Regions from separate parts of the Parafrankia sp. FMc2 genome, predicted to be linked through region 3. Evidence: riboswitches for the same ligand, from Rfam matches in the RefSeq annotation. Region 3 holds a riboswitch; each other region holds the start of a gene.

Region 1 (10,479 bases), on a different contig from region 3:
TGCGGATCTCGGTGAGGACCTGCAGCCAGTACTTCGCCCCCTCGTGGCCGTCGCCGGCCCACAGGCCCAGGATGTCCCGCTCCCCGTGCACGGTCACCCCCACGACGGCGTAGAACGGCCGGTTGGCGACCTGGCCGTCACGGACCTTGACCACCACCGCATCCACGAAGATCACCGGGTAGACGCGGTCGAGAGGCCGGTTGCGCCACTCGGTCATCTCGGCGACGACCTTGTCGGTGATCCGGGAAATCGTGTCCTTCGACACCGAAGCACCATAGACCTCGGCGAAATGCGCGGCGATCTCTCCGGTAGTCAATCCGCGGGCGGCCAGGGACAGCACGATCTGATCGATGCCGTTCAACCGGCGCTGCCGCTTACGCACAATCGCCGGCTCGAAACTGGCGTCCCGGTCCCGGGGAACATCGATCTCGACCGGGCCGATCTCCGTCAGGACCGTCTTCGTCCGGATCCCGTTCCGGGAATTCCCGTTGTCACGGCCGGCAGGGTCGTGCTTGTCGTAACCCAGGTGCGCGCTCATCTCCACTTCCAGAGCGGTTTCGAGCACGGACTTCGTCAGCCCGCTCAGCAGCCCCCCAGGCCCGACGAGGTCCACGCCCTCGGCGCGGGCCTTCGCGACGAGCTCGGCGGCCAGCTGCTGGTGATCGATCGGGGTCGGCATGGGATCGAGCGTCTCGCTCATGATCGTCCCTTCCCGCCGAGTCAGCCTCGGCGGCACGGGCCAGACCACACCCACCGTTGATCAGACACTCCCACGCTGGGTCGTCGAACGCAGCCTGGGGTGGATCATGCTACGTCGCCGGCTGGCCCGCGACTACGAGACCCTTCCCGCCAGCTCCGAATCCATGATCCACATAGCCATGATCGACAACCTCGCCAGGCGCATAACGGACGAAGCCACCCCAACCTGGCGAGGCACCTACTAGAACATAAGCCGCAATCAGGGCAAATTAAACGCCCTCTCAGATGCCAGATGCCGGCGGAGACGCTTTGGAGTGCACACCGGTGGTCGTCGCTCCTTGACCGAACGTAACCGGTCAGGTCTCGTAGATCGTTCGCCGGACGGCCGTTGACGTGGTGGCCACGTTCGATCTCCGCGCGGCCTTCCCGACCCTGAGCCTCGAAGGAGGAGGTTCGACCGGGACCGATGACTGTTGCGCCTCAGTTGTCGACACTCGCCAAACAGGCATATCTACCCTGGTAGCCTCCTGTCTTGCTTCGCGACAGGTATCGGGGAAGCCGGCGTGAATCCGGCACGGTACCGCCACTGTGAGTCGGCCATGGAGATGGCCGCGAGTCAGATACCCGGCCTGTCGCACCCTTCCGTGATCGGGGCGAGTACCCCGAGAAAGGGGTGTGGACGCTGATGCGCGCCCGTCACCTGCCCTTCCGTGGATCTCGCCTTCGGGATCGCGCGACCCGTCAGTCAGCCGTCGTGTCGGCCACCGCCGCGATGATGGCCCTCATCGCCGGTTGCGGTTCTGATGACGCGGGCGAGACAGACCGGTCCGCCGCGGCCGTCACGGTGGAGAACTGTGATCGGCAGGTCGGTGTCACCGCTCCCCCGCAGCGGGTGTACGCGACGTACCAGCCTTCGGCCGAGATGATGAGCGCGCTCGGGCTGGGTGACCGTCTGGTGGGCTCGTCGTTCTTCGACGCCGAGTTCCTGCCGGAGTATGCGGACGGCCTGCGGGGGGTGCCGTACAGCGAGAACAATCCCACCCGCGAGGCACTCCTGGCCACGAAGCCCGATTTCGTCTTCGCCGGCTACGGCACGGTGTTCGCCGCCGACACCCCGGATGGTGTCGGGACGCGCGCCAGCCTGGAGAAGCTCGGTATCCAGTCGTACATCCTGACGCCGTTCTGCCCGACCGAGGACGGGAGGACCGACCAGGAGGTCGACCCGGCCGACGTGTCCATCGACGCCGTGTACGACGACCTTCTCACCATCGGCAAGATCTTTGACGTCGAGGACAAGGCCCGGTCACTCGTCGACGACTACAAGGATCGGATCACGACCGTCGAGACGGCGGTGAAGGGTGCCGAGAAGCCCACGGTCGCCTACGTGCGTCCGCAGGAGGACGGGACTTTCCAGGTCTGCACCGGGGTCGACTTCGGCACCAGGATCATCGAGGCCGCCGGGGGCGTCAACGCGTTCGAGGACGTGACGTCGACCCGCAACATCTATGTCGATGCCGAGGAGCTCATCAAGCGCGATCCGGACGTGATTCTCACCAACTCCGGCTTCGGGGTGGACTACACGCTCGACGACGCGATGGGAAACGTGAACACGATCGTCGACAACCCGGCGTTCGCCGGGTTGACGGCGGTGAGGAACAACGCCGTCCATCCGTCGCTGTTCGCCGACCGAAGCGCCGGGGTTCGCACCGCGCACGCCGTCGAGCAGATGGCCTCGCTGATCCACCCCGACCTCGTCGACTGACGGTGAGTCTCGCTCCGCCCGCCACCCAGACGCCTTCCTCCGGTGCGGGGGCAGGCGATTCAACCCGCCGGATGCGTCAGGGGGTGCTTCGCGGCGGGTGGAGTCGATCGCTGGGTCTCCTCGTCGCCGTCGCGGGGCTTCTCGCCGCCACGTGGGCCTCGATCGTGCTCGGCGTCAACGCGATCAGTCTGGGCGACGTCCTCGACGCGGTGTCCGGCGCACCGGTCACCGATGCGGAACGGATCGTCTACCACCTGCGCATTCCGCGAACGGCGACCGGCCTGCTCGCGGGAACGGCGCTGGGGGTCGCCGGGGCCGCGATGCAGGGCCTGACCCGGAATCCCCTGGCGGATCCCGGCCTCCTGGGCATCAACGCCGGAGCCGCGCTCGCCGTCGTCGTGGCGATCAACGTCTTCAGGCTCAGCGGTGTCTCCGGCTATCTGTGGTTCGCCTTCGGCGGCGCGGCGGTGGCCGCGGTCTTCGTCTACGCCCTCGGTTCACTGGGCCTGGGGGGTGCGACCCCGGTCAAGCTCGCGCTCGCTGGTGCGGCGACCACGGCGTTCCTTGGCGGGATCACGACGATGATCACCCTGCGTGACGCCTCGTTGATGGACGACTTCCGTTTCTGGGCCGTGGGCTCCCTGACCCGCGCGGACGGAGCCGCACTACTGACGGTCGCGCCGTTCGTCGGCGTCGGACTCGTTCTCGCGGGGGGCCTGAGTCGCACACTCAACGCCCTGGCTCTCGGGGACGATCTCGCCCGCAGCCTCGGCACGCGGTTGTGGGCCGCCCGTGCCGTCGGCGCCGTCGCGGTGGTGCTGCTCGCGGGAGGCGCGACCGCGGTCGCCGGGCCGGTCGCATTCGTCGGCCTGGTGGTGCCGCACGTCGCGCGGATGATCTGCGGCCCGGACTACCGATGGGTGATGGCCTGGACGGCTGTCCTCGCGCCGGCACTGCTCCTCGTCGCCGACGTGATCGGACGACTCGTGGCCCAACCCCAACAGATGCAGGTCGGCATCGTGGTCGCCGCCGCGGGCGCCCCCTTCTTCCTCTACCTGGTGCGCCACCGAAAGCTGGTGGAGGTGTGACCGCCGAGCGGAGCCTCGCCCGTGACGCGGTCCTCCTCGCGGTCCCGCGTCTCGGTCTCTCGCTGCGTCTGAGCCGCCGCTCGATCGCCCTCACCGTGACCTCGGTTGCCGCCGCGGCGATCATCGCGGCCGTGTCGATCACGATCGGCGAGTATCCACTCACCGTGGCTGGCGTGCTGCGCGTGCTGCGAGGCGGCGGAACGCTCATCGAGCAGGACGTCGTGCTCGATGACCGACTTCCCCGAGCCCTCACCGGCCTGGGGGTGGGAGCGGCGTTCGCCCTGTCCGGAGCGATCCTGCAGCGGCTCGCCGCGAACCCCCTCGTCAGCCCCGATGTCGTCGGCATCAACTCCGGTGCCGCGACCGGCGCGCTCACCGTGATGCTGATCCTCGGCGGCAGCGGGGTCGAGCTCACGGTCGGCGCTCTGGTCGGGGCGGCGCTCACCGTCCTCGCGATCGTGCTGATCGCCTACCGGCGCGGTCTGCTCGGATTCCGGCTCGTGCTGGTCGGTATCGGCGTCGCCGCCCTCCTCTCCTCGGCGATCTCGTACCTGCTGACCCGCTCCGACGTGCACCAGGTCCAGGCCGCCGCCGGCTGGCTCACGGGAAGCCTCGCCAATCGCAGCGGGACGCACGTGACGATCATCGGTGTCACCCTCACGCTCGCCGCGATGGCGCTCACCGTGCTGGGCAGGGACCTACGGGTCCAGGAGCTCGGCAACGATCTGGCACGCACGCTGACCGGCACCCGTGATGCCCGCAGAATCCCGCTGCTGCTGGTCGCCGTCGGGCTGGCGGCCATGGCTACCGCCGCCGCCGGGCCGATCGGGTTCGTGGCGCTGGTGGCCCCGCAGATCACCCGTCGCGTCCTCGCCGAGCGCCAGATCGGTCTCGCTCCGTCCGCCGCCGTCGGCGCACTGCTGGTGGCCGGCGCGGACCTCGTCTCCCGGTTGATCTTCGCGCCGGACGAGATGCCGGTGGGCGTCCTGACGGCCGTCCTCGGCGCACCCGTCCTGCTCGTCCTGCTCGCCCGCGCCCACCGGATCGGAGCCGCCGGATGACCGACATCACCGACGCACCCAGTACATCCGCTCCAGCCGTCCTGGCGACCCACCAGCTGAGGCTCGGCTACGGCGGCACCATCGTCGTCGACGGTGTGAGCACCCGGATCCCGCCCGGTCGGATCACCGCCATCGTGGGTCCCAACGGCTGCGGCAAGTCGACCCTGCTGCGCGGACTGGCCCGGCTCCTGGACCCGGTCGCCGGCACCGTGCGACTCGCCGGTGACGACCTCTCCCGCCTGCCCGCGCGCACCGTCGCGACAGAGCTGGGTCTGCTGCCCCAGCAGCCCACCGCGCCGGACGGCATCACGGTGTCCGACCTCGTCGCCCGAGGCCGCCACCCGCACCAACGCTGGTTCCGGCAGTGGAACCGCGAGGACGAACGAGCGGTCGCGCAGGCACTTTCGGCGACATCGATCACCGAGCTCGCCGACACGCCCGTCGACCAGCTCTCCGGCGGCCAACGACAGCGGGTCTGGATCGCGCTCGCGCTGGCGCAGAACCCCGGCATCATGCTGCTCGACGAGCCCACCACCTATCTGGATCTCGCTCACCAGCTCGACATTCTCAACCTGCTCGCCGACCTGAACAGGCGCCTGGACCGCACCATCGTCATGGTGCTGCACGATCTCAACATGGCCAGCCGCTACGCCCACCACCTGATCGCCCTGCGCGACGGGCGCATCGCCACCGAGGGCGAGCCGGCGGACGTCGTGAACCCGGACCTGATGCGCGAGGTGTTCGGTGTGACGGCCACCGTCATCCCCGACCCCGTCGTCGGCACCCCCATGGTCGTCCCGCACCCCCGACCCACCGGAGCCAGCCATGGTTGACCAGTCGGTTCGTCGCGTACTGGTCGGCATGGGCGCCGACGCCCCAGGCTGCGAGGGTGACCTGTTGGTCCTGGCAGCGGAGCTGGAGGCTCGGATCGCCTACCTCCAGCTCGCCCGGCCAACCGTGCACGAGGTGCTTAACCAGCTCGCCGCGGAAGGAAGCGCGGCACCCGTCCGGCTGATCGCCGCCCCCATCTCCGGCGCGCCCGCGCCCGCCCGGTCCTGGCTCAGGAGGATCGCCGGCGACTGGATGCGGCAGCATCCCGGCAGCCTGGTCATCGACGTGGCAAAGGATCACGTCACCGGGAGAGAAGCGGTCCTCTCATCGGCAGGGTGGGATGAGGTCCCGACATATGGCCGTCATGTTCTGCTCTGCCGCGGACCACGATGCACCGCTCGCGGGGCTGCCGACACAGCCCAGGCCCTCGCTACGCGCCTGAAAGATCGTGGACTGACGCGAAACGAGGTTCTGGTCACCCAGACCGGCTGCCTCCACCCCTGCAACCACGCCCCTGTCGTCGCGGTCACCCCCGACGACGAATGGTGGGGTCCGGTCACCGCCAGCGGCGCGTGCGCGCTCGTCGACCGCTGGGCCGAAGAGCCCCGATCCGGTCCGCCCCGTCCCATCCGCCGTCCACCTACCGAGCCCTGATCGCGTCAGGCACCCGGCCGTCGGTATGGTGAGCGCGTCGACGGCTGTGGGCCAACCTGAGCGGTCTCGCTCCGTCACCGCACGGCCATGCCGCGCCGTGGACAATCCACCTGGCGCCGCACGAGGAAGGGCTACCGGAAGCGGTGGGCCGGACCGGAGGCGACTGCTCCTGGGCGGGGCCACCGCCGGGCGGGGCCGCGGCGGCGATCGTCGCGGCGCAGTTCGTGCCGATCCAGCGACGGCTGGCCGAGCTCGACCTGCTCAACGAGTGGACGACGCCGATCGGGTTCGCCGTGTTCGCGATCCAGCCCGGTACCCGGGAAGCCGGGTTCATCGGGGAGACACTGCTCGGCTGAACGCCGCAAGCTGAGCGCACCCGCGGCGCGCCGACGGGGCCGGCGTCCGCAACCTGATCGGCCGCGGGCCCGCACCGCCGCGGGATCCGGGATCAGACCAGGGACGCTCCGAGCTCGCCGTTCACCAGCTCGGTGATCCGGCCGGCGCGCGCTTCCTCGACGATCACCGCGAGCTGTTCGGCGCTCATCTGGATGCGCTGCCCGAAATCGTCGGTCAGAACGATCCGGCGCTCTGCGGGCGCGTCGTGGTCGACATACAGCTCCGGGCAGCCGCAGCTGCACTTCCCGCAGAACGTCAGCAGATGCTTCCCCTGCACAGCCATCCGAACTCCCAACAAAGTGGCCGACATTTCCTGGAAAAATTGTACCCGTGCGTCGCCGGCTCGTCACGAATTACTTCCGGGATGACCCATCTGTAGGAACCCGGGAATCCCGACGTTCCGCACGCTGGAATCAGACCGAAGATCTCAACGGCGCATGGAACCGGCGAGGGGCCGCAGGTGAGCCGAGGCGTGGGCACCGAGCCCGGTCTCGACGCTCCCGGTGCGACCCCAGTCCCTTCGTCGGGGGTCTCCGTGCCCGCGCGGGCGCGGGCGGCGACCGGGGCCGGGCGGGGCGCCGATGCTCGCCGCCCACCTGGCCGCCGCCGTCTTGGCCGGCTGGCTCGCAGTCGGCGAGCGGCTGCTGTGGCGGGTGGCGCGTGGGGCCGCGCCGGGCTGACCGCGCGCACAACACCGGGAGACGGAGACATCGTGGCAGTCCAGTCCTCGACCGTGGTCGGCACGGGACCCGTGCGGGCAGGGCCTCGGGTGCGCCGCGAGATCTCGCGGCGCACCCGAGGCCCGAACGAACCGTCAGCCCGCCGCCGTGACGGCCGCGGTGAGGCCGCCGGGGGTCAGGGCGTTCGTCTGCAGGCGCTCGCCGTTGACATAGACGGTAGGAGTTCCCTGGACTCCCTCGCGTGACGCGGCATCATTCACCTGGGCGACGTAGTCGTCGTAGGTGCCCTTGTGTACAGCCTCGACGAATTCCGGCGAAGTCAGCCCCACACGGCTGCCGAGATGGACCAGTTCCGCGTTCTGGAATCCACCCGCGTGTTCCTCCGGCTGGCTGGCGAACAACAGGTCGTGGAGTTCGGCGAACTTTCCTTCGTTCGCCGCCGCCGCGGCGGCGTTCGCGGCCCGCTCGGACTCCGGCCCCAGAAATGCCAGGACATGGTAGATGACCTTGATTTTCTTGGCGTCGACGAGGGAGCCGATGGTGTCGCCGGTCTGTTCCTCGAACGCGCGGCAGATCGGGCACTGGAAGTCCTCGTAGACATCCACGGTGACCGGGGCGGACGGCGATCCGACGACGATCCCGCCGTCCGGGCCGGCCGCACCGGCCGGCACCAGGGCTCCCGAAGTGTCGGTCCGCGCGCTCTGCACGGCGAAGCCGATACCCCCGACGAGCAGTAGGGCAGCGGCCACGCAGGCCGAGATCATGACCGTGCGGCGGCGGCGCTCCCGCCGCGCGGCGGCCTCGCTCACAGCGGCGGCCTTCGCGCGGCGCGTGGCGTGATCAGTGGTTGTCATGCCGGGACCTGTTCAGCCGAGCGCTGGATCCTCCCAGCCAGCCCCGGCGTGCGCGGGAGCGAGGCGCCGGCGTGGTGGCGTCGGTCACCTCGGCCTGGCGGGGCCAGCGGGGCCTTGTCTGTATTCATACGGAACTCCCGGTAGTGGCACCGCGTTCGCGGGGCCGTCTTGGGTGACAGGCGCACGGCGACGCCCACGGCGGGCCGGCCCACAGCGAGCCGAGGCCGGCTCGGTGGTTCTGGTTCCCGTGCCTTCTCACCGCTCGCCGCGGATGTGCGTCGCGGTCGCGAGGACGCCCTCCGGCCGCGAGGAGGTCACGGCGGAGGGAAGGACAGCACCATTCCGCCGGCCGGCGGCCGGCCCGCGGTCATCGGGCACGCGCGGGCGGCGACGGACCGGCCGGGAAGCGGGATGTGGTCTGTCAGCGGGCCGTGGCGGCGGGCGGCCCGCGCCGCGCGACCGCGTACCGAAGCAGCGCCAACCGCGCAGCCGCAGCGGGTACGGAAGACGAGAACGTGAGGCGAGGGCCGAGGACTGGTCGCGGCGGTGCCGCGAGGCGACCGCGGACACGCCGGACGATCCGCCGGGTGGCCGTGGCCGTGCGCCGGCCCACCCGCCAGAGCAGCCGCTCGCCCGCGGCCAGCCACCAGGCGAGGCAGACCGCCGCGAGCAGGTGCAGGCCGAGAACCGTCGGCCCGCCGTGCAGCAGGTCCACCCCGCCCGAACCCGCGACCGCCTCCGAATGAAGATGGCCGGCGCCGGCCCCGGAATGCCGCCCGGGCGGGGAGGCCATGGCGAACGCGAGGTGCAGGCAGCCCTGCGCGGCGACCACCAGCCCGATCAGCCGGCGGCGGCTGATCTGCCTCGCAGCCAGGCCCCAGCCGACCCGCCAGGTGAGCAGAAAACCGACGACGGTCACCCACGAGTCCGGGGCAGCCGGGCCGGACCGGCCGTGCGCGGCGGCGGCGAGCGCGACGGTCAGCAGTGCGAGGACGGCACCGCGCACGGCACGGCCGCAACGCGTCGCGGCCCACAGGGGCAGGCCCGCACCGACAGTGATCGCCGCCGGCTCACACCGCGCGCCGACCGGCTGGTCGGGCGCCCCGGCGGTCACCGGTCCAGTGTAGATCGGCTCGTCGCCCGGCCCCATCCCTGCCAGGGAACCCCGATCGGCCTGGCACCGGCCGGTCCATCCGATCCTGCCTGTCCGCGGCGCCGGGAAGGTACGCCCGACATAGTGGACGGGCCGGCATGGGCGAGAAGATTCGCCCGTCCGCGAGGGCGATCGACTGAGACCCGCTCGCTTTCCAGCTAGGATGCCGGGTTTGTGAGCTGGGCGGCGACACCGGCCGGGCGCGGTGTGCGCGCCTCGGCCCTTGCCGTCATAGCCGTCGCTCTCGCCGTCGCCGCGCACCTGGCGGCCTGCGGCGAGCCGCCGAGCCTGCCGGTGACCGGGTGCGGCGTCGCTCTCGCGTTCCGCGTGTGCTGGGGCTGCTCCGGCCGGCGGATGTCGCTGCGGCGCATCGCCGGGCTGGTCACCACGGTCCAGGCCGGTCTGCACCTCGCCTTCGCCATGACGGCGCGACCGACGCAAGTCGCGGCATCCCATCATCACGCCGCGGTCGGACCGGTGGACCTCTCCGACGGCGCGGCGGGAATCGACCTCCTGCCCGGTGGGCCTCGGATGGCGCTCGCCCACCTCTGCGCCGCGCTCCTGCTGTCCTGGTGGCTCGCTGCGGGAGAGCGGCTGCTGTGGCGGATCGCCCGCCGGACCGCAGCGGTCGCGCGCAGGGCGGCGGTTCACCTGCGCCGCCGCCTGCGCCCGCCGGCCTGGCGCCCCCTTCCCACCCAGACCGTGCGGTGGTGCCGGCCGCCAACCGGACGGGCGCACGCGCTGGCGCAGCTCGTCCATCTCGTCGTCCGCAGAGGCCCACCGGACCCGGCACCGGCCTGATCCACACAGCCGACGCCGTCCGCGACGCCTGCGCCGGACGGCGCGTTCAGGCTGCCCGGATCCGGCCCGCCGCGACCGTCCGTGCCCGGCCCCACCGCCGGACGGGATCCAGCCGCGACCGCATCGGCCCGCGCGGCGATGCCGCGCGCCTCGACAGGCCGGTTCCCAGACGCGCCTCGCGCCGGGCGGCGGCGGCGCACCCCGGGCGCCGCGCGACGAATGCCGAGCGTGGGCCCCTGCTGCCACGTGCTTCCCAGGTGCCTGCGGCGCCGCGGCGGTGACTCCGCCTGCCCTCGAATCCTCTCTCCACATCATTACTCGGAGACTCTCTGTGACCATGGTTCAACCGTCGGGGTCATCCCCCGATGACACGGCGCCCGCCACCGCGGTGCCCGCGCCCGCAGCCGCCAATCCCGCCGACACCCCGGTCGACACCTCTGCCGGCAGTTCCGCCGGCGACCCGACCGTCGCCCCCTCCATTCCCGAGCCCCGCACGCCCG
Region 2 (10,479 bases), on a different contig from region 3:
ACGACGCTTATTCTGGCCCGCCGCGCAGCTCCAGGGTGCAGCATTTCGGCCCGCCGCCGGCCTTCTGCAGCTCGGACATGTCGAGGCCGATCGGCTCGAAACCACGCTCGCGCAGCTCGGCGATCACCCCGACAGCGGCCCGCGGCAGGACGACGTGCCGTCCGTCCGAGACGGCGTTCAGGCCGAACGCCACGGCGTCGGCATCCGACGCGGTGACGGCGTCCGGGTAGAGCTCCGCGAGCAGCCGCCGGCTCTCGTCGGTGAAGGCCTGCGGGTTGTACATGATGGTCTGCTCGTCGAGAACGGCGAGAGCTGTGTCGAGGTGGTAGTAACGCGGGTCGGTGAGTGTCAGGGTGACGACCGGGCGCCCGAAGAACTCGTGGAGCTCCGCATGCGCCTCGATGGCGGTCCGGAAGCCGGAACCGGCCAGGATGCGTTCCCCGACGGTCAGGCAGTCACCCTCGCCCTCATTCATCCACTGTGCCTGCCGGACCTCGGCGAATTCCCCGCCCCGCTTTTCGAACCATTCGAGGAACGCCGCGGATTCGGGGCGTCGTTGCGGGTGCCGGAAACGCGCGACCAGCACCCGCCCGTCCACGACGGTCGCGCCATTGGCGGAGAAGACCATGTCCGGCAGCCCGGGGCGTGCTTCCAGGACGTCCACCCGGTGCCCGAGCTCGAGGTAGAGATCGCGCAGGCGCCCCCACTGCTCGACTGCGATCTTGGCATACGTCGGTACCTCGGGATGCATCCAGGGATTGATCGAGTATTCGACGTCGAAATACTTCGGTTCGACCATGAGGTAGTGACGCCGGGTGGCGGTCCGCTGCACGGTTTCCTCCTGGCTTGCCTCGGGTGTGCTGGCCCCATTCTTACCGGCCGGCCGGCCACGCGAAGTGCCTCGCCGGCCCGGACGACTGTGAGTCGGACTACGCCTGTCGACCCCGGCGGCGAGGGGGGACGGGGCCGGCCAGGGTGTTGCCCTCCGTGTCCGTCATGACGGTGTCGACGCAGGTGAACGTGAGGGCGTAGCGCGTTGTGGGAGGCAGGCCGAAGCCCAGGTGGACAACCCCGTTGGTCGCACCGAACATCTGGTTCAGGCCGCAGTTGCCGGGCTGCTGGCGTAGCACCGGGTTGAGCCCGATACCGAACTCCCACAGCACCCGGTAGTACTCGTCCGCCTCGTAGAGATCGTTCAGGGCGGCCACCGCACCCTTGCCCTCCGGTGCGGTCGCCCGGACATCGGTCACCACGCCGTCGGTGAAGGTCAGGATCACCGGGCTCTGGCGCAGCGCGTCCAGATCCTTGTAGAGGGCGGCCTGCTCGTCGACGCAGTCCGGGTCGTCGCCGCGGTGCACGATCGGGGCGCCGAGCAGGGTGACGGTCCCGTTCAGGTCGAGCCGCCGGGAGGTGCCGAAGTGGTACGGGGTGGTGGGCGCCGCACTGGCCTCCCCGGCCGGCGCGATCTGCTGCCCACCGGGCGCCACCGTCCCGGCCTGCTGGTTCCACGCGTAGCCGGCCGAGATCCCGAACGTGGCGGACGTCGACTCCTGCGAGGCGGTGAGCCACACGTACGGCGTCGCGCCGAGCGCGCCGAACAGGCGGTCCGCCCGGGCCTCGAGGGCCACCGGGTCGGTGCTCTCGACGGTGGTGAGGAAGTAGTCGACCTGGGCGTCGGTCACCGGGGTCGACCCGCAGGGCATGACGACCAGCCGCCGGCCGGGGCCGAGCACCGCCGGTTCGGGGGAGACGACGAAACGGTCCGGGCAGACGACGAAGATGTCGGCGCTCTCCGGGCAGCGCCCCGTGCTCAGCGCGGCGCCGAGCGGTTCGCCGGCCTCGATCGTCGCCATGGCGGTATGCCGGTAGCTGGTGCTCGGGGCGAGCACGAAATCGTCGACGCGGTCGGTCTGGGTGATGAGAAGAAACGTCTCGCTGGGTTTCCCGAACTCGCGGTGCCGGTCGGGATGGACGACGAACTGTGCCACAGAGTCACCCCGGACGGGAGTTCCGGCGCGACAGCGCCGGAGAAACGTGTGTGAAATGTCGGTGCTGTGTCGACCGGTGCGGTGCGGTGTGATGCAGTGCAATGCGTTTCGGTGGTGCAGCTCCTTGTGTCGGCGCGGGCCGACAGGGCCGTAAGTGGCAGGGCCGTAACCGGCCCGCCCTGGACCAGCGGCATCAACCGGGAGGGGTGCCCGGGGAGCTTCTGACGCAGGGCGCCAAGCAGGACCTCGGCATGGTCGTTCGTGACGATGGTGTCAGGCGCGATGGCGTGGAGACCGCCCCGGGTGAACGGGGCCAGGCTGATCTCCCAGCGCAGGCAGCTGAGCGCCGCACCGAACACCTCGTTCATGGCGTGGCTTCCGGGAAGCAAATCGAGGGGCGTGTGCACCGCATGGCCGATCTCCCAGACGAGGCGTTGACATCCTCTCCACCTTGAAGGGTGGAGATTCCAGCCTGCTACGCCGCTGTGGGCGTGAGCTTCTGGCGGGTTCCCGTTTCGCGGCGCGGTGCCGGCACGGGTGCCGGTCTTACCTGCGCTCCCCGGGCGTTTACGGTCTCCGCCTGCCCGGCGGCGACCTTGCGTCCCTCGGCTCTGATGTTCCGGGCCGCGTTGACGTCCCGGTCGTGGACGGTACCGCAGGCCGGGCAGGTCCACCCCCGGACGTCCAGCGGCTTCGGCCCGTCCTTCACCCCGCAGGCCGAGCACACCTGCGAAGACGGGAAGAACCTGTCGACGCGGGCGAACGTCCTGCCGTACCGGGCGGCCTTGTACTCCAGCATGCCGACGAACTGGGACCAGCCCGCGTCGTGCACCGACCGGGCCATCCGGGTCCGACCGAGACCGGTGACGCACAGATCCTCGACGTAGACCGCTTGGTTGTCGCGGATGATCGCCGTGGAGAGTTTGTGCTGCCAGTCCCGCCGGGCGTCGGCCACCCGGGCGTGTGCGCGGGCCACCTTGACGACGGCTTTCCGTCGGTTGCTGCTGCTCTTCTTCTTGCGGCACAAGTCTTTCTGTAACCGGCGCAGCGTGCGGTGCGCGCAGCGCGGGAACGTCGGCGACGTGACCTTCGTGCCGTCCGAGAGGACCGCGAAGTGCGTCAGACCCAGATCGATACCCACCTCGGACTCGACCGGCGGCCACGCCTCGTCCGCCGTCCGCACGACGAACGAGGCGAAGTACCGGCCCGCCGCGTCCCGGATCACGGTCACCGACGAAGGCGCGGCGGGCAGGTCCCGCGACCAGCGCACCGCCACGTCCCCGATCTTCGGGAGGCGCAGCTTCCGCCCTGCTGTGACCGTGAAGCGGGCGTTCTTCGTGAACCGGACCGCCTGCCGGTTGTCCTTCCGCGACCGGAACCGGGGCGGGGAGACCTTCCGGCCCTTCCGCTTCCCGGACACCGAGGAGAAGAAGTTCCGGTAGGCGGTGTTCAGGTCGGCCAGCGCCTGCTGGAGCACCACGGCGGACACCTCGCCGAGCCACGCCCGCTCCGGGGTCCGCTTCGCCTCGGTGATGACCCGGCGGGACAGTTCCCCGTCCGAGATGGAGGGCAGCCCGGCCGCACGGGCGTCCTGCCGCAGCCTCAGCGCGTCGTTGAACACGACCCGGGCACAGCCGAACACCCGGGACAACGCCGCGATCTGACCCGACGACGGGTCGAGACGGTAGTTGTACCGAAGCTGCACACGACCATTCTACACTTGGTCTATGGCTCCAGATCTCGACGTTCGCACTGGCAGGCACTGTGTTTTCGTCCTGCACGCCCACTTGGTTTTCGTGACGAAGTACCGGCACCGTGTGTTCACCGACCGGCACCTGACCCGACTGGAGGAGATCATGCGGGCGGTGTGCGCCGACTTCGAGGTCGAACTGGTCGAGTTCAACGGCGAGGGCGACCACGTCCACCTCCTCGTCCACTTCCCACCCAAGGCCGCCCTGTCGAGCTCGTCAACAGCCTCAAAGGCGTGTCGTCCCGCCGGATGCGCCAGGAATTCCCCGACCTCGCCCGGCACTACTGGCGGGCCAACCGGCTCTGGTCCGGGTCCTACTTCGCAGGCTCTGTCGGCGGAGCGCCGCTGTCGGTCCTCCACCAGTACATCGACCAGCAGAAACGCCCGGTCCAGAGCACGCTCAGGCCGCAAGGCGGCCTTCCCACGCGGCCCTTCACCCCCGTCCTGAAGGCCGGAGCACTGGCCCGCATTTCGGTAGCGCGATTCTACCCGGTGCGGCGTCGTCGACCTGTCCACCACCTGCCAGACGGCGGGGGCGGCGGCGTGTAGTTCGGTGATCCGGCATCGTTCACGACAGCCCGCACCGGATGATCCCGGCGTGACCGCAGTTCTCCGTGAATACTTTTCTGCTCAACCGGGGGAATGGTGGCATCCCGGAATGCGGAATCAGTAAGCCGCTGATGACTGTCTCACCGTCGGGTGGCGGCCCGGGTGTTCGCCGAACTCGACGGTCTCGATCGGCAGAGCACACCGGTCGCTACCTGTCGGCAAGATCTGCCGGTCGCCCCGGTTGCCCCGCGGGCCGCTGGCTGCACACCAGCCCGCAGTCCCGTAGTCGCAGGCGGGCCGAGGCGGGCCGAGGCGGGCACAGGGGTAGAGGCAGGGGCGGCGCGGCCAGAACCCGCGAACCCCGGATGTCCGTACTTGCGGATATTTTGGTGTTTCAACACCTCATATGCGGAGATTCGTTAAGGTGCGGGAAGTGGACGGGAGGAGCCTCCGGGCACTCCGTCGCTCCCGCGCCTGACCCTCCGCGGGCGACGGAGCCGCAGCTGGTGAGCTTGCGCCTCTCCGTTCTCGCCTCCGCTCGCAGACAGAAGGAAAGACGGTCAGATGTCGCCGCACCCCACCCGCAGGGTCCTCATCCACAGGCACCTCACCCGTGGGGTCTTCTCCCGCCGGTGCACCGCCCTGCTCGCCGTGCCCACGCTCCTCATCGCAGCGTTCGTCGCGTTCCTGCCCGGTGCGGCCGCCGAGGCCGCCGGGGCCTCCGGGGCAGGCCAGCGCGCCGCCACGTCCGCCCACCACCCGAAGCCCCCGAGGCCGACCCCGCCGCCGCGGCCTGCCGCCTTCGTCGTCAAGGGTGCTGTCGCGCACCCCGTCCGGCTCACCGTCGCCGACCTGGTGAAGTACCCGCAGCACACCCAGCAGGTGTCGTTCGCGAGCGGCAGCGGAACGCAGACGCACACCTACACCGGCCCCCGGCTCGTCGACGTCATCCAGGCGGCCGGCCCGAAGTTCCGGCCCGAGGTCAAGAACGACCTGCTCCGCTACGCGGTGCTGATCCGCGCCAGTGACGGGTACGAGTCCGTGCTGTCCTGGCCCGAGATCACCGAGGGCTTCGGCGGGGTCCAGGCCCTGATCGCCGCCACCGAGGACGGCGTCTCCCTCGCCGCGGACGGCCCCCGGCTGACCGTGCCGTCCGACACCAAGGGCGGCCGGTACGTCTCCTCGATCTCCTCGATCACCCTGGTACGCGTCGGTTCGTAGGGCGCCCGGGTCAGGCCCGGGTCCCCGCGTCACGACCAGGGCCCGGGCTCTGCTCGGCCCCTCGGCCCCTCGGGAGCCCGCCTGTCGCCACCGGCCCGATCGGGTGTCCGGCCGACGGCTGCCGGCTCGGGCGTAATCCGCCCGCAACAGGACCTGGCTACTGTCCAGCCTTGACGTCCTCCCTCGCCTGAATGCGGGGGATTCCAACTCCTACACACTCACCCGAGGGAGTGTGGTTCGTTGAGGTTCGCGGTTCACGGGAAGCCCTGTCGGGCCGCCTCCCGCGCGTTCACCGCACGCCCTGCGGCGATGTTCCGTGCAGCGTTCACGTCGGCGTTGCTCTCATGTCCGCAGGCGACACACCGGAACACCGCTTGACTCCCGCGATTCCCGGGCGCCGTATGCCCGCAGGCCGAGCAAGGCCGACTGGTACAGGCGGCCGGTATCTTCTCCGCCCGCCCGGGTACCTTCTGTTCCAGGCGCTGAACGAACAAACCCCAGCCGCCAGCGAGGATGCCCCGGTTCAGGCTGGCTTTCTGTCGGACGTTCCGCCCCGGGTTCTCGGCCGTGCCCCGGGCGGAACGGGTCCTTCTTCCGATAGGTCGGCCGCCGGTGCGGACCGCCGAAGAAGTTTCGCATCGCCTGGTCGAAGTCCCGCAGGGCCTGCTGCTGAACAGTCTGCTATCCGGCTCGCAGCCAGTGGACCTCCGCCCGCGCCTCGGTCAACTGCCGGCAGTGCTCCAGATGGTTCGGCGCCTTGCCCGGTGGGGCGTCCGCCATTCCTGCTGCTCCACCGCCAGATTCCGCGCAAAACGCGCATGCCTGCAGTGCTCAACCGGCCCGCCGACCTGTCCGGCGGACGGATAGAGCCGAAAGCGGGGCACGCCAACATTCTACCGAAAGGACCGAACATGCATTCCAGTGTGGAGCACCGTTTCCTCTCCGGCCGGAAGACCGGGGTATCCACGGCGAGTTCCCGATGACCTTGAGCATCCGCAATCGGCTCACCGGTACCGTCGCCGAGATCACCGGCGGCGCTGTGATGGGCACCGTTCGCATAGATCTGCCGAACGGCGAGACGCTCACCTCCGCCGTCACCATGGACGCCATCAAGGACGTCGGTGTCGCGATCGGCAGCGAGGTCGAGGTGCTGATCAAGGCGACGGACGTCTCCCTGGCCATCGGTGCGACCTCCGGGCTGACGATCCGCAACCGGCTCAGCGGCACCGTGGTCGCCCTCGACACCGGCGGCGCGATGGCGCTGGCCCGGGTCGCCCTCGGGCCCGGCACCGAGCTGACCGCCGCGATCACCCGCGCCGCTGCCGACGACCTCGGCCTCGAGCCGGGAACGGCGGTCACGGCACTGATCAAGTCGACGGAGGTCGCCTTCTCCGCACTGTGACGCAAGGCCGCCAGCCGCCGCCGCCAGCCGCCAGCCGGCTGTCGGCGGCCGGCGGCCGGCGGCCGGCCCCGCCGCCCTACATCTTGCGGAAGTCCCAGCTGCTGATCTTCTCGGGGACCACCCGCAGCCAGGCGTGCCGGCCGTCGTAGTGCATCTCGTCGCGGCCGGTGTACTTCCGGGCGTACAGCAGCTCGGTGTTGGCGAGGTCGGGGTCGGGGGTGCTGGTGCGCGGGGCCTCTCCCACGCTCTCCGCCCGGCCGCGGATCTCCACCCCGCGCAGCTCACCGAAGCCGTGCCCGGTGTCGATGACCACGGCGACCCGCGGATCACGCTCGAGGTCCGTCCAGCGCTGGCTTCTCACGACCGAGTTGAGCCACAGCGCCTGCCCGTCCCACACGAACCACAGCGGTGTCAGATGAGGACCGCTCGGGCTCGTCGTCGCCACCCGGCAGGTGCGCTCCTCGGCGAGGAAGGCATCCACCTCGTCCTGGGCCATGGCGATCTTGCGGCCCCGACGCTGCTCTCTCATCGTTGTCCCTTCGTCAGCCCGGTGTCTTTCGACCCTATGGCGGGCTCCAGGCCAGATGCGCCGCCTTGCCAGCCAGCGGCCAGCGGCCAGCGGCCAGCGGCCAGCCGCCGGCAGCCGGCCAGCGGTGGCGAACCGACCAGGCTAGGGCCGAGCTCGGACGGTCTGGGGCAGAACGAGAAAACACTTGCATAGCCTTGCAGATGAGGTGGTGTGGACCGTACCGTTCTCGTCGCCGTGGTGTTCGGGAAGACCGGTGTGATGCCGGAGCGGCCCTCGCCACTGTGATCGGGATGTCGACAGCCACTCCCCGCCTGCCGGGGAAGCCACTGGGCAGCGGGCCACACGGACCGCACGCCCGGGAAGGCGGCCGCCGGCGCACCACCCGTCAGCCAGGAGACCGGCCACGGCACCCGCGATCCGTCCACGAGGTGTTGGAAGGCGGCCGATTCCGGCATGCGCGCACGTCTGGTGGCCCTGAGCGCCACCCTCCTACTCACCCCCGCCCTGCTCGCCGCCTGCGGTGACGACGGGACATCCTCGTCACCGCAGGCCGGCGCGGATGCCGACGCCCGGGGGTGCGTGACCGACTTCGACCCGGCGGCCGACTACTTCCCGGACCGCTCGACGCTGGAACACGCGAAGAACTTCACCGTCCGCTACGAGAAGGCCTACCAGGTCCTCACCGTGAAGGAGCCGTACCCGGACGGGAAACCCGAGTCGTACGTGCTCTACCGATGCGGGACGCCCGAGCCAGAACTGACCGGTGAGCTCGCCGGCGCACCACGGATCGAGATCCCGGTCCGCGGCCTCTACTCCGGCTCGACCACGCATCTGCCGCTGCTCGTGGACCTGGGGCGCGAGAACGTCCTCACCGGAGTGGCGAGTGCCGCGACCGTCGTCGACAAGGACATCCGGGCCCGCGCCGACGCCGACGAGATCGTCGAGTACGCCCCCGGCGGCCAGATCGACACCGAGCGGGTCGTCACCGCGGCACCGGACATCGTGATGACCGGCGGCACCGAATCCGCCGAGTACGGAACGCTGCGGGACGCGGGCATTCCCGTCGTCGCCAACGCCGAATGGCTGGAGGCCGACCCGCTCGGCCGCGCCGAATGGGTGAAGTTCATGGCCGCCCTCACCGGCGACGAGGCCGAAGCGGCGAAGGTCTTCGACCGGATCGAGGCCGACTACACCGCCATCGCCGACCGGGTGCCCGGCGGCGACCCGGTCTCCACGCTGATCGGTACCATGTACCAGGGCACCTGGTACATGCCGTCCGGTGGCAGCTACGTCGGCAAGCTCCTCGCCGACGCCGGCGCCACCTACCCGTGGGCCGGCGAGACCGACACCGGCAGCCTCGAACTCGACTTCGAGACGGTGTTCACCGAATCCGGCAGCGCCCCCGTCTGGCTCGCCGACGGCGAATGGGAGAACCTCGCCGACGTCACCACCGAGGACGAGCGGTACGGCCAGCTCGCGGCCGTCCACGGCGGGCAGGTGTGGAGCAACACGCTGGTCATCGGGCCGGGCGGCGGCAACGACTACTGGGAACGCGGCGTCACCCGGCCCGACCTCGTGCTCGGCGACCTGGCCGCGATCCTGCACCCCGACGCCTTCCCCGACCACACCTTCGCCTTCTACCGCCGCATCACGTGACGACGTCACCGACCTCCACGTCCCCCACGGCGGTGCCCGCCGGAGCTGCCGCGGGGGAGCCCCTCGCGGTTGAGCGCCGCGGCCGCCGCCGGGTGGGCGGGCGCCGGGCGCTGGTGCTCGGCGGGCTCGTGGCGGCGGTCGCGGCGACGTTCCTGCTCGCGCTCGCCGTCGGCTCGGTCGCCGTCCCACTCGACGAGACCCTGCGGGTCCTCGCCGGGCGGGCGCCGCACGACCCGCGGTGGACGGTCGTCGTCGGCCAGATCCGGCTGCCCCGCGCGCTCACCGCCGCGCTTGCCGGCGCGGCCCTCGGCGTCGCCGGGCTGCAGATGCAGACCCTGTTCCGCAATCCGCTCGCCGACCCCTACTCGCTGGGTGTCAGCTCCGGCGCCAGCCTCGGTGTCGCGCTCGTCGTCGCCGGGATCGGCGGTTCCGGCGGGACCTTCACCGCCAAGGTCGCCGGCAGTGACCGGTTCGGCGTCGTCATCGCCGGGGCCGCGGGCGCGGCCATCGTCCTGGCCGCCGTGCTCCTGCTCGCGAACTGGGTCCGCTCCGTCGTCACCCTGCTCGTCATCGGCGTCATTCTGGGCAGCGCCGTCAGCTCCGTCGTCAGCCTCCTCCTCACCTGGACTGCCCCGGAACGCGCCATCCAGTACTGGACGTGGTCCCTCGGGAGCTTCGCCGGGACGTCCAGCAGTGACCTGACGGTCTTCGCGCCCGCGGTCGGCCTCGGACTGCTCGTCGCGCTCGCCTCGGTGAAGCCGCTCAACGCCCTGCTGCTCGGCGAGAACTACGCCCGCACGCTGGGGCTGCGGCTGCGCCGGGTCCGCGCGGTGACGCTGCTCGGCGCGTCCGTGCTCGCCGGGGCGGTCACCGCCTTCTGCGGGCCGGTGGCCTTCCTCGGCATCGCGGTGCCGCACGTCGCCCGCCGCCTGCTCGACACCGCCGACCACCGGGTGCTCGTCCCCGGCACGCTGCTCACCGGCGCGCTGCTCGCGCTGGCCTGCTCGATCGCCGCCCAGCTGCCCGGCACCGGCCTCGTCCTGCCGATCAACGTCATCACCGCGCTGGTCGGCGCACCGATCGTGATCGCCGTCCTGCTGCGCGCCCGCGTCGACGTCGCCGGAGCCGCCTGATGGCACCGGGCCTCGTCCTGGCGGACCTCGCCGTCGGTTACCGGCGGCGCGCCCTCCGCCCGCCCAGCCTCCGCGGGCGGTCCGGGCGGTCCGGGCGGTCGGGGCGGTCGGGGCGGTCGGGGCGGGAGGTGCTGGCCGGGCTGTCCGCCGCCGCGCCGCGTGGGCAGCTCACCGTCCTGCTCGGCCCGAACGGGATCGGCAAGTCCACCCTGCTCCGTACCCTGGCCGGGCTCCAGCCGCCGCTCGCCGGC
Region 3 (10,479 bases):
TCGCCCTCGGGCCCGCCGGTGAGCGCCACGACGACCCGTTCGCGGGTCTCCCAGGTGCCGCCGATGCCGTGGTCGGCGCGGTAGCGGTCGAGCTGGTCGTCGACCTTGCCGGCGAGCCAGAGCAGGGCGAGTTCGCGCAGCGCGGTGAGGTTGCCGACGCGGAAGTAGTTGGCCAGGGCGGCGTCCACCTTCTCGGGCCCGTAGACGTTGCCGTGGGCCATCCGGCGGCGTAGTGCCTCGGGGGCCATGTCGACGAGTTCGACCTGGTCGGCGCGGCGGACGACGTCGTCGGGGACGGTCTCCCGCTGCGGGACGCCGGTGATGGTCTCGACGACATCGTTGAGCGACTCCAGGTGCTGGACGTTGACGGTGGAGATGACGTCGATGCCGGCGGCGAGCAGTTCCTGGACGTCGAGCCAACGCTTGGTGTGACGGCTGCCCGGGACGTTGGTGTGCGCCAGCTCGTCGACGAAGGCGACCTCGGGATGTCGGGCGAGGACGGCGTCAAGGTCCATCTCGGTGAACGATCCGCCCCGGTGCTCGAGGATCTGCCGGGGGATGATCTCCAGGCCGTCGAGCATGGCGGCGGTGCGTGGCCGGCCGTGGGTCTCGACGAAACCGATGACGACGTCGGTGCCCCGGTCGGCGCGGCGGTGGGCCTCGTCGAGCGCGGCGTAGGTCTTGCCGACGCCCGGTGCGGCGCCCAGGTAGATCCGCAGGGTCCCTCGTGTCACCCGCCCATCGTGCGGGCGGGGACAGCCCGCTGGAAGGCCCCGCGGCCGTCTCCTCCGACGGTTCTCATGATCGCCGTTAGTGGTGCGTGAGAAAGTGCCGCGTCGCTGTTAGAAACCTGTGAGAGATCACCAGAACCGGGATCCACCGAGCTTTACTGGCGACGCTGCCCGATCCTGCCGCTCACGGCGGTCCAGGGGGGCTTGCTTCCGTTGCCGGCGAGGGAGGACTCGTGCTCGACGTGGTGTACGCGGCGCTGACACCGGGGTGTTTCGCGCTGCTCGCGCTTGTGTTGCGGGGGGTCGAGCGGCTGTGACCGCGGAGAACATAGCCGGCCTTGTCCTGGCGATCGGGCTGGGAGTCTTCGTGATCGCGGCCCTGCTGTTTCCGGAGCGTTTCTAGTGTCCGCCACGACCGCGGGTGTTCTGGTTGTCCTGCTCCTGGTCGCCGCGCTGGCGGTGACGTACCGGCCGTTCGGTGACCACATGTACCGGGTGTACGCGAGCGAGAAGCACCTGCCGGTGGAACGGGCGGTCTACCGGCTGACCGGGGTGAATCCGGGCGTGGGCCAGCGGTGGCCGGTGTACGCCCGCAGCGTGCTCGCCTTCTCGTCGGTGTCCGTGCTGTTTCTGTACCTGATGCAGCGGGTCCAGGGTCATCTGCCGTGGAATCCTGGATTCTCCGGGGTCTCGCCAGCGCTGGCCTGGAACACCGCCGTGAGTTTCACGACGAACACGAACTGGCAGGCGTACTCCGGTGAGTCGACGATGTCGCACCTCACCCAGATGACCGGCCTGGCGGTGCAGAACTTCGCCTCGGCCGCTGTCGGCATCTCGGTGGCTATCGCGGTCGTGCGCGGTTTCGCGCGCCGGCGGGCGCCGGTCGCGGCCGGGCCGGGCAGCATGGACGGCGTCGTGGGCACCGGTGACGAGATCGGCAACTTCTGGGTCGATCTGACCAGGACGATCGTGCGGATCCTGCTGCCGATCTGTGTCGTCGGCGCGGTCGTGCTGATCGCCGGCGGAGTGGTCCAGAACCTGCACGGCAACCAGCTCGTGACGACGCTGGCCGACGGCGAGCAGGCGATCACGGGTGGGCCGGTGGCCAGCCAGGAGGTCATCAAGGAGCTCGGCACCAACGGCGGCGGCTTCTACAACGTCAACTCGGCGCATCCGTTCGAGAACCCGGCGGCGTGGACGAACCTGTTCGAGATCTATCTCCTGCTGATGATCGCCTTCTCGCTGCCGCGCACCTTCGGCCGGATGGTCGGGGACAGGCGCCAGGGCCTGGCGATCGTCGCGGCGATGGCGCTGATCGCGCTGGGCAGCCTCGCGGTGAACATGGCCTTCCAGGGCGCGCACCACGGAACCGTCCCCGAGGCCGTCGGAGCCGCCACGGAGGGCACCGACACCCGTTTCGGTGTCGCGAACTCGGCGCTTTTCGCCACCGCCACCACGTTGACATCCACCGGCGCGGTGAACTCCTTCCACGACTCCTACACAAGCCTCGGCGGTGCCTCGCTGCTGTTCAACATGATGCTGGGCGAGGTCGCGCCGGGAGGTGTCGGCTCAGGTCTGTACGGAATGCTGATCCTCGCCGTGGTGACGGTGTTCGTCGCCGGACTGATGATCGGGCGCACACCGGAGTACGTCGGGAAGAAGATCGGCGCGCGCGAGATGAAGTTCGCGTCGCTGTACTTCCTGACCACACCGATCATCGTGCTGCTCGGAACCGGCACCGCGATGGCGATGCCCGGCCAGCGGGCCGGCATGCTCAACTCCGGCGCGCACGGCCTGTCCGAGGTCCTCTACGCCTTCACCTCCGCGGGCAACAACAACGGATCGGCCTTCGCCGGCATCACCGTGAACACCACCTGGTACAACACCGCGCTCGGCCTGGCGATGATGTTCGGCCGATTTCTCCCGATGATTTTCGTGCTCGGGCTCGCGGGTTCGCTCGCCCGGCAGGCACCGGTACCCGTCACGGCCGGAACGCTGCCGACGCACCGGCCTCAGTTCGTCGGGATGCTCGCCGGCGTCACCCTGATCATCGTGGCGCTCACCTTCTTTCCCGCGCTGGCTCTCGGGCCCCTCGCGGAAGGGATCCACTGACCGATGAGTACCACCACCATCGCCACCCGCCCGGACGCCCCAGGCAACGCCCCCGGCAACCGCCGGGAGGCTGTCGCGGACCGGCCGCGCCGGGTCGGGGGCGGCCTGCTCGACCCGAAGCAGCTCTGGAAATGCCTGCCAAGCGCCGTGCGCAAGCTCGACCCGCGCACCCTGTGGCACAACCCGGTGATGCTGATCGTCGAGGTCGGCGCCGCGTTCACCGCTGTTCTCGCGATCACCGACCCGTCGACGTTCGGCTGGCTGATCACGGTCTGGCTGTGGCTCACCGTGATCTTCGCGAACCTCGCCGAGGCCGTCGCCGAGGGACGTGGCAAGGCCCAGGCGGCGGCCCTGCGCCGCACCCGGACCGACACCGTCGCCCGCCGGCTCACCGGCTGGCAGCCCGGTCAGGCCGGTCAGGCCGGGCAGGGCGTCGAGGCCGTCGAGGACGCGACCGTGGAGCAGGTTCCCGCGCCGCTGCTCGCCCGGAACGACCTCGTCGTCGTGGACGCGGGGGAGTTCATCCCCGGTGACGGGGACATCGTCGCGGGCATCGCCAGTGTCGACGAGTCAGCGATCACCGGCGAGTCGGCGCCGGTGATCCGCGAGTCCGGCGGCGACCGGTCCTCGGTCACCGGCGGGACGAGGGTGCTCTCCGACCGGATCGTCGTGCGGATCACCCAGCAGCCCGGGGAGAGCTTCATCGATCGGATGATCGCCCTGGTCGAGGGCGCGAACCGGCGGAAGACCCCGAACGAGATCGCGCTCAACATCCTGCTGGCCGCACTCACCGTCATCTTCCTGTTGGCTGTCGCCACCCTGCAGCCACTGGCGATCCACGCGAAGGCGCAGCAGCCGGCGCTCCCGGACAGCTCCACCCTGACCGGCGACGGCATCACCGGGATCGTGCTGGCGTCGCTGCTGGTCTGCCTGATCCCGACCACCATCGGCGCACTGCTCTCCGCGATCGGCATCGCCGGGATGGACCGGCTCGTCCAGCGCAACGTGCTCGCGATGAGCGGCCGGGCCGTCGAGGCCGCCGGGGACGTCAACACCCTGCTGCTCGACAAGACCGGCACCATCACCCTGGGCAACCGGCAGGCGAGTGCCTTTCTCTCGGTCGGCGACGTGAGCGAGGCCGAGCTGGCGGATGCCGCGCAGCTCTCGTCGCTCGCCGACGAGACCCCCGAGGGGCGTTCCGTCGTGGTGTTCGCGAAGGAGCGCCACGGCCTGCGGGAACGCACTCCCGGCGAGCTGCGGCACGCCACGTTCGTGCACTTCACCGCCCAGACCAGGATGTCCGGCGTCGACCTCGCCGCCCAGCCGGCGGACGGCCCGGAGCCCGGTGCCGCGGAGCCGGGTGCCGTTGAGCTTGGCGCTGCGGTGCCCGGCTCCGCGGAGCCCGGCGCGGGAGCGGGAGCGGGAGCGGGGGTGCGGCGGGTCCGCAAGGGCGCGGCGAGTGCGGTCACCCGGTGGGTACGGGAGAACGGCGGCCACGTCCCGGCCCAGGTGGGGGAGATCGTCGACGGCATCTCCGCCTCGGGGGGCACCCCGCTTGTCGTCGGTGAGGTGACCGAAGGGCCGTCCGGGTCGAGCGCGCGGGTCCTGGGCGTCATCCAGCTCAAGGACGTCGTGAAGTCCGGCATGCGGGAACGGTTCGACGCCATGCGCCGGATGGGCATCCGCACCGTCATGATCACCGGGGACAACCCGCTCACCGCGAGGGCGATCGCCGAGGAGGCGGGGGTCGACGACTTCCTCGCCGAGGCCACCCCGGAGGACAAGCTCGCGCTGATCCGCCGGGAGCAGGCCGACGGCAAGCTGGTCGCGATGACCGGCGACGGCACCAACGACGCACCCGCGCTCGCGCAGGCAGACGTCGGAGTGGCGATGAACACCGGCACGTCGGCCGCGAAGGAGGCCGGCAACATGGTCGACCTCGACAGCGACCCAACTAAGCTGATCGAGATTGTCGAAATAGGCAAGCAGCTACTCATCACCCGCGGGGCGCTGACGACCTTCTCCATCGCCAACGACGTCGCCAAGTACTTCGCGATCATCCCGGCGATGTTCGCCGGCGTCTACTCCGGCCTGGACACGCTCAACGTCATGCGGCTGGCCAGCCCCGAGTCGGCGATCCTCTCCGCGGTCATCTTCAACGCCCTCGTCATCGTCGCCCTGATTCCGCTCGCGCTGCGCGGCGTGCGGTACACGCCGGCCAGCGCCTCGAAGCTGCTCAGCCGCAACCTCTACCTCTACGGCCTCGGCGGGATCGTCGTCCCCTTCGTCGGTATCAAGGCCATCGATCTTCTCGTCCAGTTCGTTCCGGGAGTGGGCTGAACCATGCCGACACGGTTTCCGTCCTGGCTGCGCCAGCACCTCGCGGCGCTGCGCACCCTGCTCGTCCTCACCGTGGTCCTAGGGGTCGCATACCCGCTCGCGATCCTCGCCGTCGCCCAGCTACCCGGCCTGAAGGACCGGGCCGACGGCTCCCTCGTCACCAACGCGCGGGGGCAGCACGTCGGCTCGTCCCTGATCGGCCAGTCGTTCACCGACAGCGACGGCAACCCGCTGCCCGCCTACTTCCAGAGCCGGCCGTCCGCCGCGGGCGACGGCTACGACCCGACCTCCACCTCGGCGTCCAACCTCGGCCCCGAGGACGTCGTCGACACCGTCGACGACCCCGCCACCCCCGACGACGAGAGCGGGCAGAGCCTGCTCACCCAGGTCTGCGCGCGCAGCCTGGCGATCGGTGAACGGGAAGGAGTCGACGGAGCCCGCAGGTACTGCACCGCCTCGGGCGTCGGGGCCGTCCTCGCCGCCCACCACGCCGGCCCCGGTTTCGACGGCCCGATCACCCGGGTGGTGAGCGTCAACGAGGCCTGCCCCACCACCCCGTTCCTCGCCACCTACCAGGGCGTCGCGGTCGCCTGCCGGGAGCCCGGTGACGACATCGCCGCCGGCGAGCGGGTCGTCGTCCGCGGCGGCGCTCCCGACAACCCGGCCGTGCCCGCCGACGCCGTGACCGCCAGCGGCAGCGGCCTCGACCCCGGCATCAGCCCGGCCTACGCCGAGCTGCAGATTCCCCGGGTCGCCCGTGAGCGCGGGCTGCCCGTCGACCGGGTCGCGGCCCTCGTCGACGAGAACACCACCGGACGGGCCCTGGGCTTCATCGGCGAACCGAGCGTCAACGTCCTCGCGCTGAACCTCGATCTGGACCGCGTGTCCGCGGGGCCCTGAGCCAGACTCGACAGCTCGACAGCTCGACAGCTCGATAAGTTCGACCGGTGCCGTTCCCCCTGCGCGGGATCCGCGTCCTCGACCTTTCTCGTTCCTTCCCCGGTGGTTACTGCACACGGTTGCTCGCCGACCTCGGGGCCGAGGTGGTCAAGGTCGAGGCGCCGGGTGTCGGTGACCCGTTGCGGGGCCCGACCGGGATCTCGCCGACCCATGTCGGGCTGAACCACGGCAAGCGATCCGTCACGCTCGACACCCGAGGCGAGGTTGGGATCGAGGTGCTGCGCAAGCTCGTCGCCTCGGCCGACGCCGTCGTCGACAGCGCTCGGCCGGGTGCGCGGGAGGCGGCGGGCTTCGCGTACGCGCAGGCGGCCGAGGTGAACCCGCGGCTGGTCTGGGCGAGTCTGTCGTCGTTCGGCCTCGACGGCCCGTACGCCGGCCGCGCCGGGCACGAGATCACCTTCCTCGGCCACTCTGGAGCCCTGGCCGCGATCGCGGAGCAGCTTCCGTGGATGCCGCAGACGCCGATCGCCGCGCCGCTGGCGGGAGCGGTCGCGGCGATGGCCGTCTCCGCCTCGCTCGCCCGGGCGGCGCACACCGGTGTCGGCTCCTTCGTCGACGTCTCGCTCGACGACGTCGCGACCTGGATGTTGTCCGGTATGCCGGGCCGGTTCTCGGGCACCGAGTCCGGCATGGGCTGGGCGGCGGGCCGCCGGCTCTACCGGTGCGCCGACGGCCGGTGGGTGACGGTCGCCGCCGCGGAGCCCCGGACCTGGCAGGCGCTGTGCCGGGTGCTCGGTGCCGAGGACCTGGTCGAACGGTTGCGGGCCGGTGCGGACGAGCAGGTGGCGATGGCGGAGCGGTTCGAGAAGGTGTTCGTGACGAGGCCGGCGGCGGCCTGGGTCGCCTCGGATCCCGAGGCGACGATCGGGGCGGTGAACGAGGGGCCGGATCTGGTGGACGACCCGCACGCCGCAGCCCGCGGCGCGCTCGTGGACGTCGCGGGGACGCTGGTCCCCGCGGCACCGTTCCGCTTCGGCGACGACGAAGGGCGACGGCCGCCGGCCGCACCGCCGCCCGCCGCATTGCCGCCGGCCGGACCGCCGGTGCTGGGTGGCGACACCGACGACGTGCTTCGCGCGGCCGGGGTCAGCGACGAGGAGCTGGCCCGGCTGCGGGCTGACGGCATCATCTGACGTCCACAGGGCAGACCTGACGTCGGCCCGGCCACGCGCTCTCAGCAGACCCGTCCCCGGGCCAGGTAGTCCTGGAGGTCCCGCTCAGGACGCGCGGGCCGCGGACACCGCTTTGACAGCCGTCCTGATCAGATCGGCTACTGCGGCCGGCCGGGAGAACATCACCAGGTGGGACGAGTCCACCTCGAGCATGTCGACCCCCGCCCGCCGGTAACCGAAGTACTGGACCTCCGGATTGATGGCGTGGTCCGAGGTGGCGACGATGCCCCAGGCCGGCCTGGTCCGCCAGGCGGCAGCGGACGCGTTCTCCCCGAACGCGACCGCGGACAACGGCCGCTGCGACACGGCGAGCACCGCGGTGACGGCCGGGTCGACGTCATGGGCGAAGACCGCCGGGAACCTCTCAATGTCGACCGAGAGATCGACGCCATCCGGGAAGGGCGTCGCGACCAGCGACCCGGCCAGGTCTGGGTCGGGAAAGCGGCCCTGGAGCTCACCGAGGGATTCGCCCTCCTCGGGGACGAATCCGGCGAGATAGACCAGGCCCTCGACGTTCTCCGCGACACCCGCCACGGTGATCACCGCACAGCCGTACGAGTGGCCGACCAGGAGAACGGGACCCTCGATGGCCGCGAGGACCGACCCGATGTACTCGGCGTCGCCGCCGAGCGAGCGGTTCGGCACGGCAGGCACCACCACCTTGAGACCATCGGCGAGCAGCTCGGGAACCACGCGGGCAAAACTTGACGCGTCGGCGAAAGCGCCGTGGACGAGGACGACGGTCGGCAGTGACATGCTCTTCTGCTCCCTGGACTTGAGTGTGGGCCCGAGTACACCACCCGGTAGTTGACGATTTGTGCATTGCTGCTGCACGGGGTTGCCGGATGAGCACGACTCCGGCGGGCCGCGGTCGTACGATGCGTGACGCGGTTGGTTCGCTCCTGCTGCCGGCGTGCCGTCAAGCCCGTTCACCGGGCTCGCGGTGGCGGCGGTGGAGGGGCGTCGTGAGAGGGAACCCGGTGCGAATCCGGGACTGCCCCGCAGCGGTATGTGGGAACGAACGCCGTCACCACGCACTGGGTGGACTGTCTCCGCCTGGGAAGCGATGGCCAGTAGGTTCACCGGTCCCCGTTGGCCGGTGGGTGCCCGCGAGTCCGAAGACCTGCCCGCCGCTCGCGCGCCGCCGGCGCGTGATGGTCCGTGACCGCGTGGGCGGGTCGCCGGGCCGGGCGTGCGGGGTACGGCGTCACCTGCCGGTGTCGATCACCTGCCGGTGTCTCCCGGTGCTCCTCGCGCCCGGCGTTCTGCCGTCCTTCCCGTTTCCCGGTCACGGCCACTGGTGTGTTTCCCGAGGGAAGGAAACTCATGGCCGACCTCACCGTTCGTCCCCGTCAGGTGGTTCAGGCGGTGTTCCCGTGGTGAGCACGACGGTCGCCGGGTACCCCCGCACCGGGCCGGCGCGGGAGCTGGAGACCCTGACCGGGGCCTACCGAGCCGGGCGGCTTGGTGCGGAGGAGCTGCTCTGGATGGCGCGGCGGATGCGGGCGGAGATCTGGCGGGAGCTCGCCGACGCCGGGCTGGACACGGTGCCGTCCAACACGTTCTCGTTCCACGACCAGGTTCTTGACGTCGCGGTGATGTGTGATGCGGTGCCGGACCGATTCCGTGCCGTTGCGCGCTCGTTCGATCCGCTCGCCGGGCCGCTGGACGTCTACTTCGCGATGGCCCGGGGTGCTGCCGGGGTGGCGCCGCTGGAGACGACCACCTGCTCCGACCCGAACTACCACCATCTGGTGCCCGAGCTCGGGCCGTCGACCCGGTTGATGCTGGTCGACGACAAGCCGCTGCGGGAGTTTCGGGAGGCGGCCGCGCTGGGGGTGGTGACCCGGCCCGTGCTGGTCGGCCCGCTCACGTTCCTGCTGCTGGCGAAGGCGTCCGCCGGCGCGCCGGACGGCTTCCGCCCGTTGGACCTTCTCGACGGTCTCGTGGAGTGCTACGCCGAGCTGCTCGGCCGGCTCGCGGCGGCGGGTGCGGACTGGGTCCAGCTCGACGAACCGGCGCTCACCGGGGATCTGGGCCAGGAGGAGCTGGTCGCGCTCGGACGTGCCTATCGATGGCTCGGCACGCTCCCCGCCCGGCCCAGACTGCTGGTCTCCACCTGTTTCGGGGAGGTCGGAGAGGCCCTGCCCGTCCTGCGCGACGCCCCCGTGGACGGGGTCGGCCTGGACTTCGTAGGAGGGCCGGGCAACACGGCGGCGCTGGCGCGGGTGGGCGGCCTGGGAGACAGGACACTGTTCGCCGGGGTGGTGAACGGCCACGACGGGCGGCGCGCTGATCTGCCTGGTGCGCTGTCCACCTGCGCTTCGCTGCTCGGTCTTGTAGGCGACCTGGTGGTCACCACCTGCTGCTCGCCGCTGCACGTCCAGCTCGATCATGAGGGGGAGACGTCGCTCGACCCGCCGCCGGTCGACCGGATGGCCTTCGCACGGCAGAAGATCGACGAGGTCGTCCTGCTCGGCCGGGCGCTGCGCGACGGCCGGGAGAACGTCGCCGCCGAGATCGACGCGGCCGAGACCAGGCGGCTGGCTGTCCCAGGGTGAGAGAGCCGTAGGGCGGGTGTCCGGTCGGTGGTGCGGGTGCGAGAATCGCCCCATGCACCGGTTGGACGCCCGGGCCCAGCACCGGCTCATCGACGGCGATCGGGCGTGCGACGCGGTGGCCGCGATCGGCGACCGGGCCGACGTCGCCCGCTGGGCCGGCGTCTTCGCCATGCTCGGCGAACCGGGCCGGCTGGCGATTCTGCTGGCCATCCACTACGCCGGCCCGATCTCGGTCTCCGACCTGGCCGCCGCGGTCGGCATGAACGACGCGGCGGTCTCGCAGGCGCTGCGGCTGCTGCGCCACCAGCAGGCCGTCGTCGCCGAGCGGGACGGGCGAGTGATCCGTTACCGGCTCGTCGATCCCGTCGTCGGCGATCTGCTGACCCGGGTACGCCCCGAGCCGGTGCTGCATCACGGTCCCGCGGCGCACGCCCGCTGAACCTGGCCTGAGCCGTGCCAGTCGGGGTGACTGAACGTAAGTAGATCATGCGTGTGGCCTGCCGTGCCGCTACACATGTCGGGGGGCACCTGTCGTGGGCGAATCGTGAAGTTCACACCGGCCCTGTTGTTTGCGTATCCGCATTGACGTGCAGGTGGGGGGCC

What was found. A riboswitch is a leader RNA that binds a small molecule or an ion and turns the genes downstream of it on or off. The one in region 3 is predicted to bind cobalamin.
Region 1: another riboswitch for cobalamin. It lies ahead of AB1460_RS29620 (ABC transporter substrate-binding protein); the one in region 3 lies ahead of AB1460_RS09270 (hypothetical protein).
Region 2: another riboswitch for cobalamin. It lies ahead of AB1460_RS16365 (ABC transporter substrate-binding protein); the one in region 3 lies ahead of AB1460_RS09270 (hypothetical protein).

The regions. Positions count from the first base shown of each region.
Region 1 covers NZ_JBFLUG010000135.1:8,229-18,707, reverse strand. The annotation lists partial or broken gene AB1460_RS29630 (IS256 family transposase) at 1-700, opposite strand, end outside; partial or broken gene AB1460_RS29625 (transposase) at 774-944, shown strand; cobalamin riboswitch at 1,205-1,346, shown strand; gene AB1460_RS29620 (ABC transporter substrate-binding protein) at 1,454-2,461, shown strand; gene AB1460_RS29615 (FecCD family ABC transporter permease) at 2,533-3,549, shown strand; gene AB1460_RS29610 (FecCD family ABC transporter permease) at 3,546-4,610, shown strand; gene AB1460_RS29605 (ABC transporter ATP-binding protein) at 4,607-5,443, shown strand; gene AB1460_RS29600 ((2Fe-2S) ferredoxin domain-containing protein) at 5,436-6,095, shown strand; partial or broken gene AB1460_RS29595 (peroxidase) at 6,314-6,451, shown strand; gene AB1460_RS29590 (hypothetical protein) at 6,544-6,774, opposite strand; gene AB1460_RS29585 (DsbA family protein) at 7,306-8,025, opposite strand; gene AB1460_RS29580 (hypothetical protein) at 8,447-9,175, opposite strand; gene AB1460_RS29575 (hypothetical protein) at 9,353-9,979, shown strand; gene AB1460_RS29570 (PepSY-associated TM helix domain-containing protein) at 10,317-10,479, shown strand, end outside.
Region 2 covers NZ_JBFLUG010000041.1:16,183-26,661, reverse strand. The annotation lists gene AB1460_RS16410 (pyridoxamine 5'-phosphate oxidase family protein) at 1-2, opposite strand, end outside; gene ddaH (dimethylargininase) at 8-832, opposite strand; gene AB1460_RS16400 (hypothetical protein) at 930-1,988, opposite strand; gene AB1460_RS16395 (RNA-guided endonuclease InsQ/TnpB family protein) at 2,464-3,693, opposite strand; partial or broken gene tnpA (IS200/IS605 family transposase) at 3,716-4,125, shown strand; gene AB1460_RS16385 (molybdopterin-dependent oxidoreductase) at 4,852-5,508, shown strand; partial or broken gene AB1460_RS16380 (zinc ribbon domain-containing protein) at 5,719-6,392, opposite strand; gene AB1460_RS16375 (TOBE domain-containing protein) at 6,488-6,910, shown strand; gene AB1460_RS16370 (pyridoxamine 5'-phosphate oxidase family protein) at 6,987-7,439, opposite strand; cobalamin riboswitch at 7,658-7,860, shown strand; gene AB1460_RS16365 (ABC transporter substrate-binding protein) at 7,893-9,095, shown strand; gene AB1460_RS16360 (iron chelate uptake ABC transporter family permease subunit) at 9,206-10,228, shown strand; gene AB1460_RS16355 (ABC transporter ATP-binding protein) at 10,228-10,479, shown strand, end outside.
Region 3 covers NZ_JBFLUG010000018.1:13,839-24,317, forward strand. The annotation lists gene AB1460_RS09235 (sensor histidine kinase) at 1-734, opposite strand, end outside; gene kdpF (K(+)-transporting ATPase subunit F) at 1,045-1,134, shown strand; gene kdpA (potassium-transporting ATPase subunit KdpA) at 1,134-2,843, shown strand; gene kdpB (potassium-transporting ATPase subunit KdpB) at 2,847-5,183, shown strand; gene AB1460_RS09255 (potassium-transporting ATPase subunit C) at 5,187-6,083, shown strand; gene AB1460_RS09260 (CaiB/BaiF CoA transferase family protein) at 6,131-7,276, shown strand; gene AB1460_RS09265 (alpha/beta fold hydrolase) at 7,361-8,071, opposite strand; cobalamin riboswitch at 8,284-8,440, shown strand; gene AB1460_RS09270 (hypothetical protein) at 8,695-9,876, shown strand; gene AB1460_RS09275 (ArsR/SmtB family transcription factor) at 9,929-10,315, shown strand.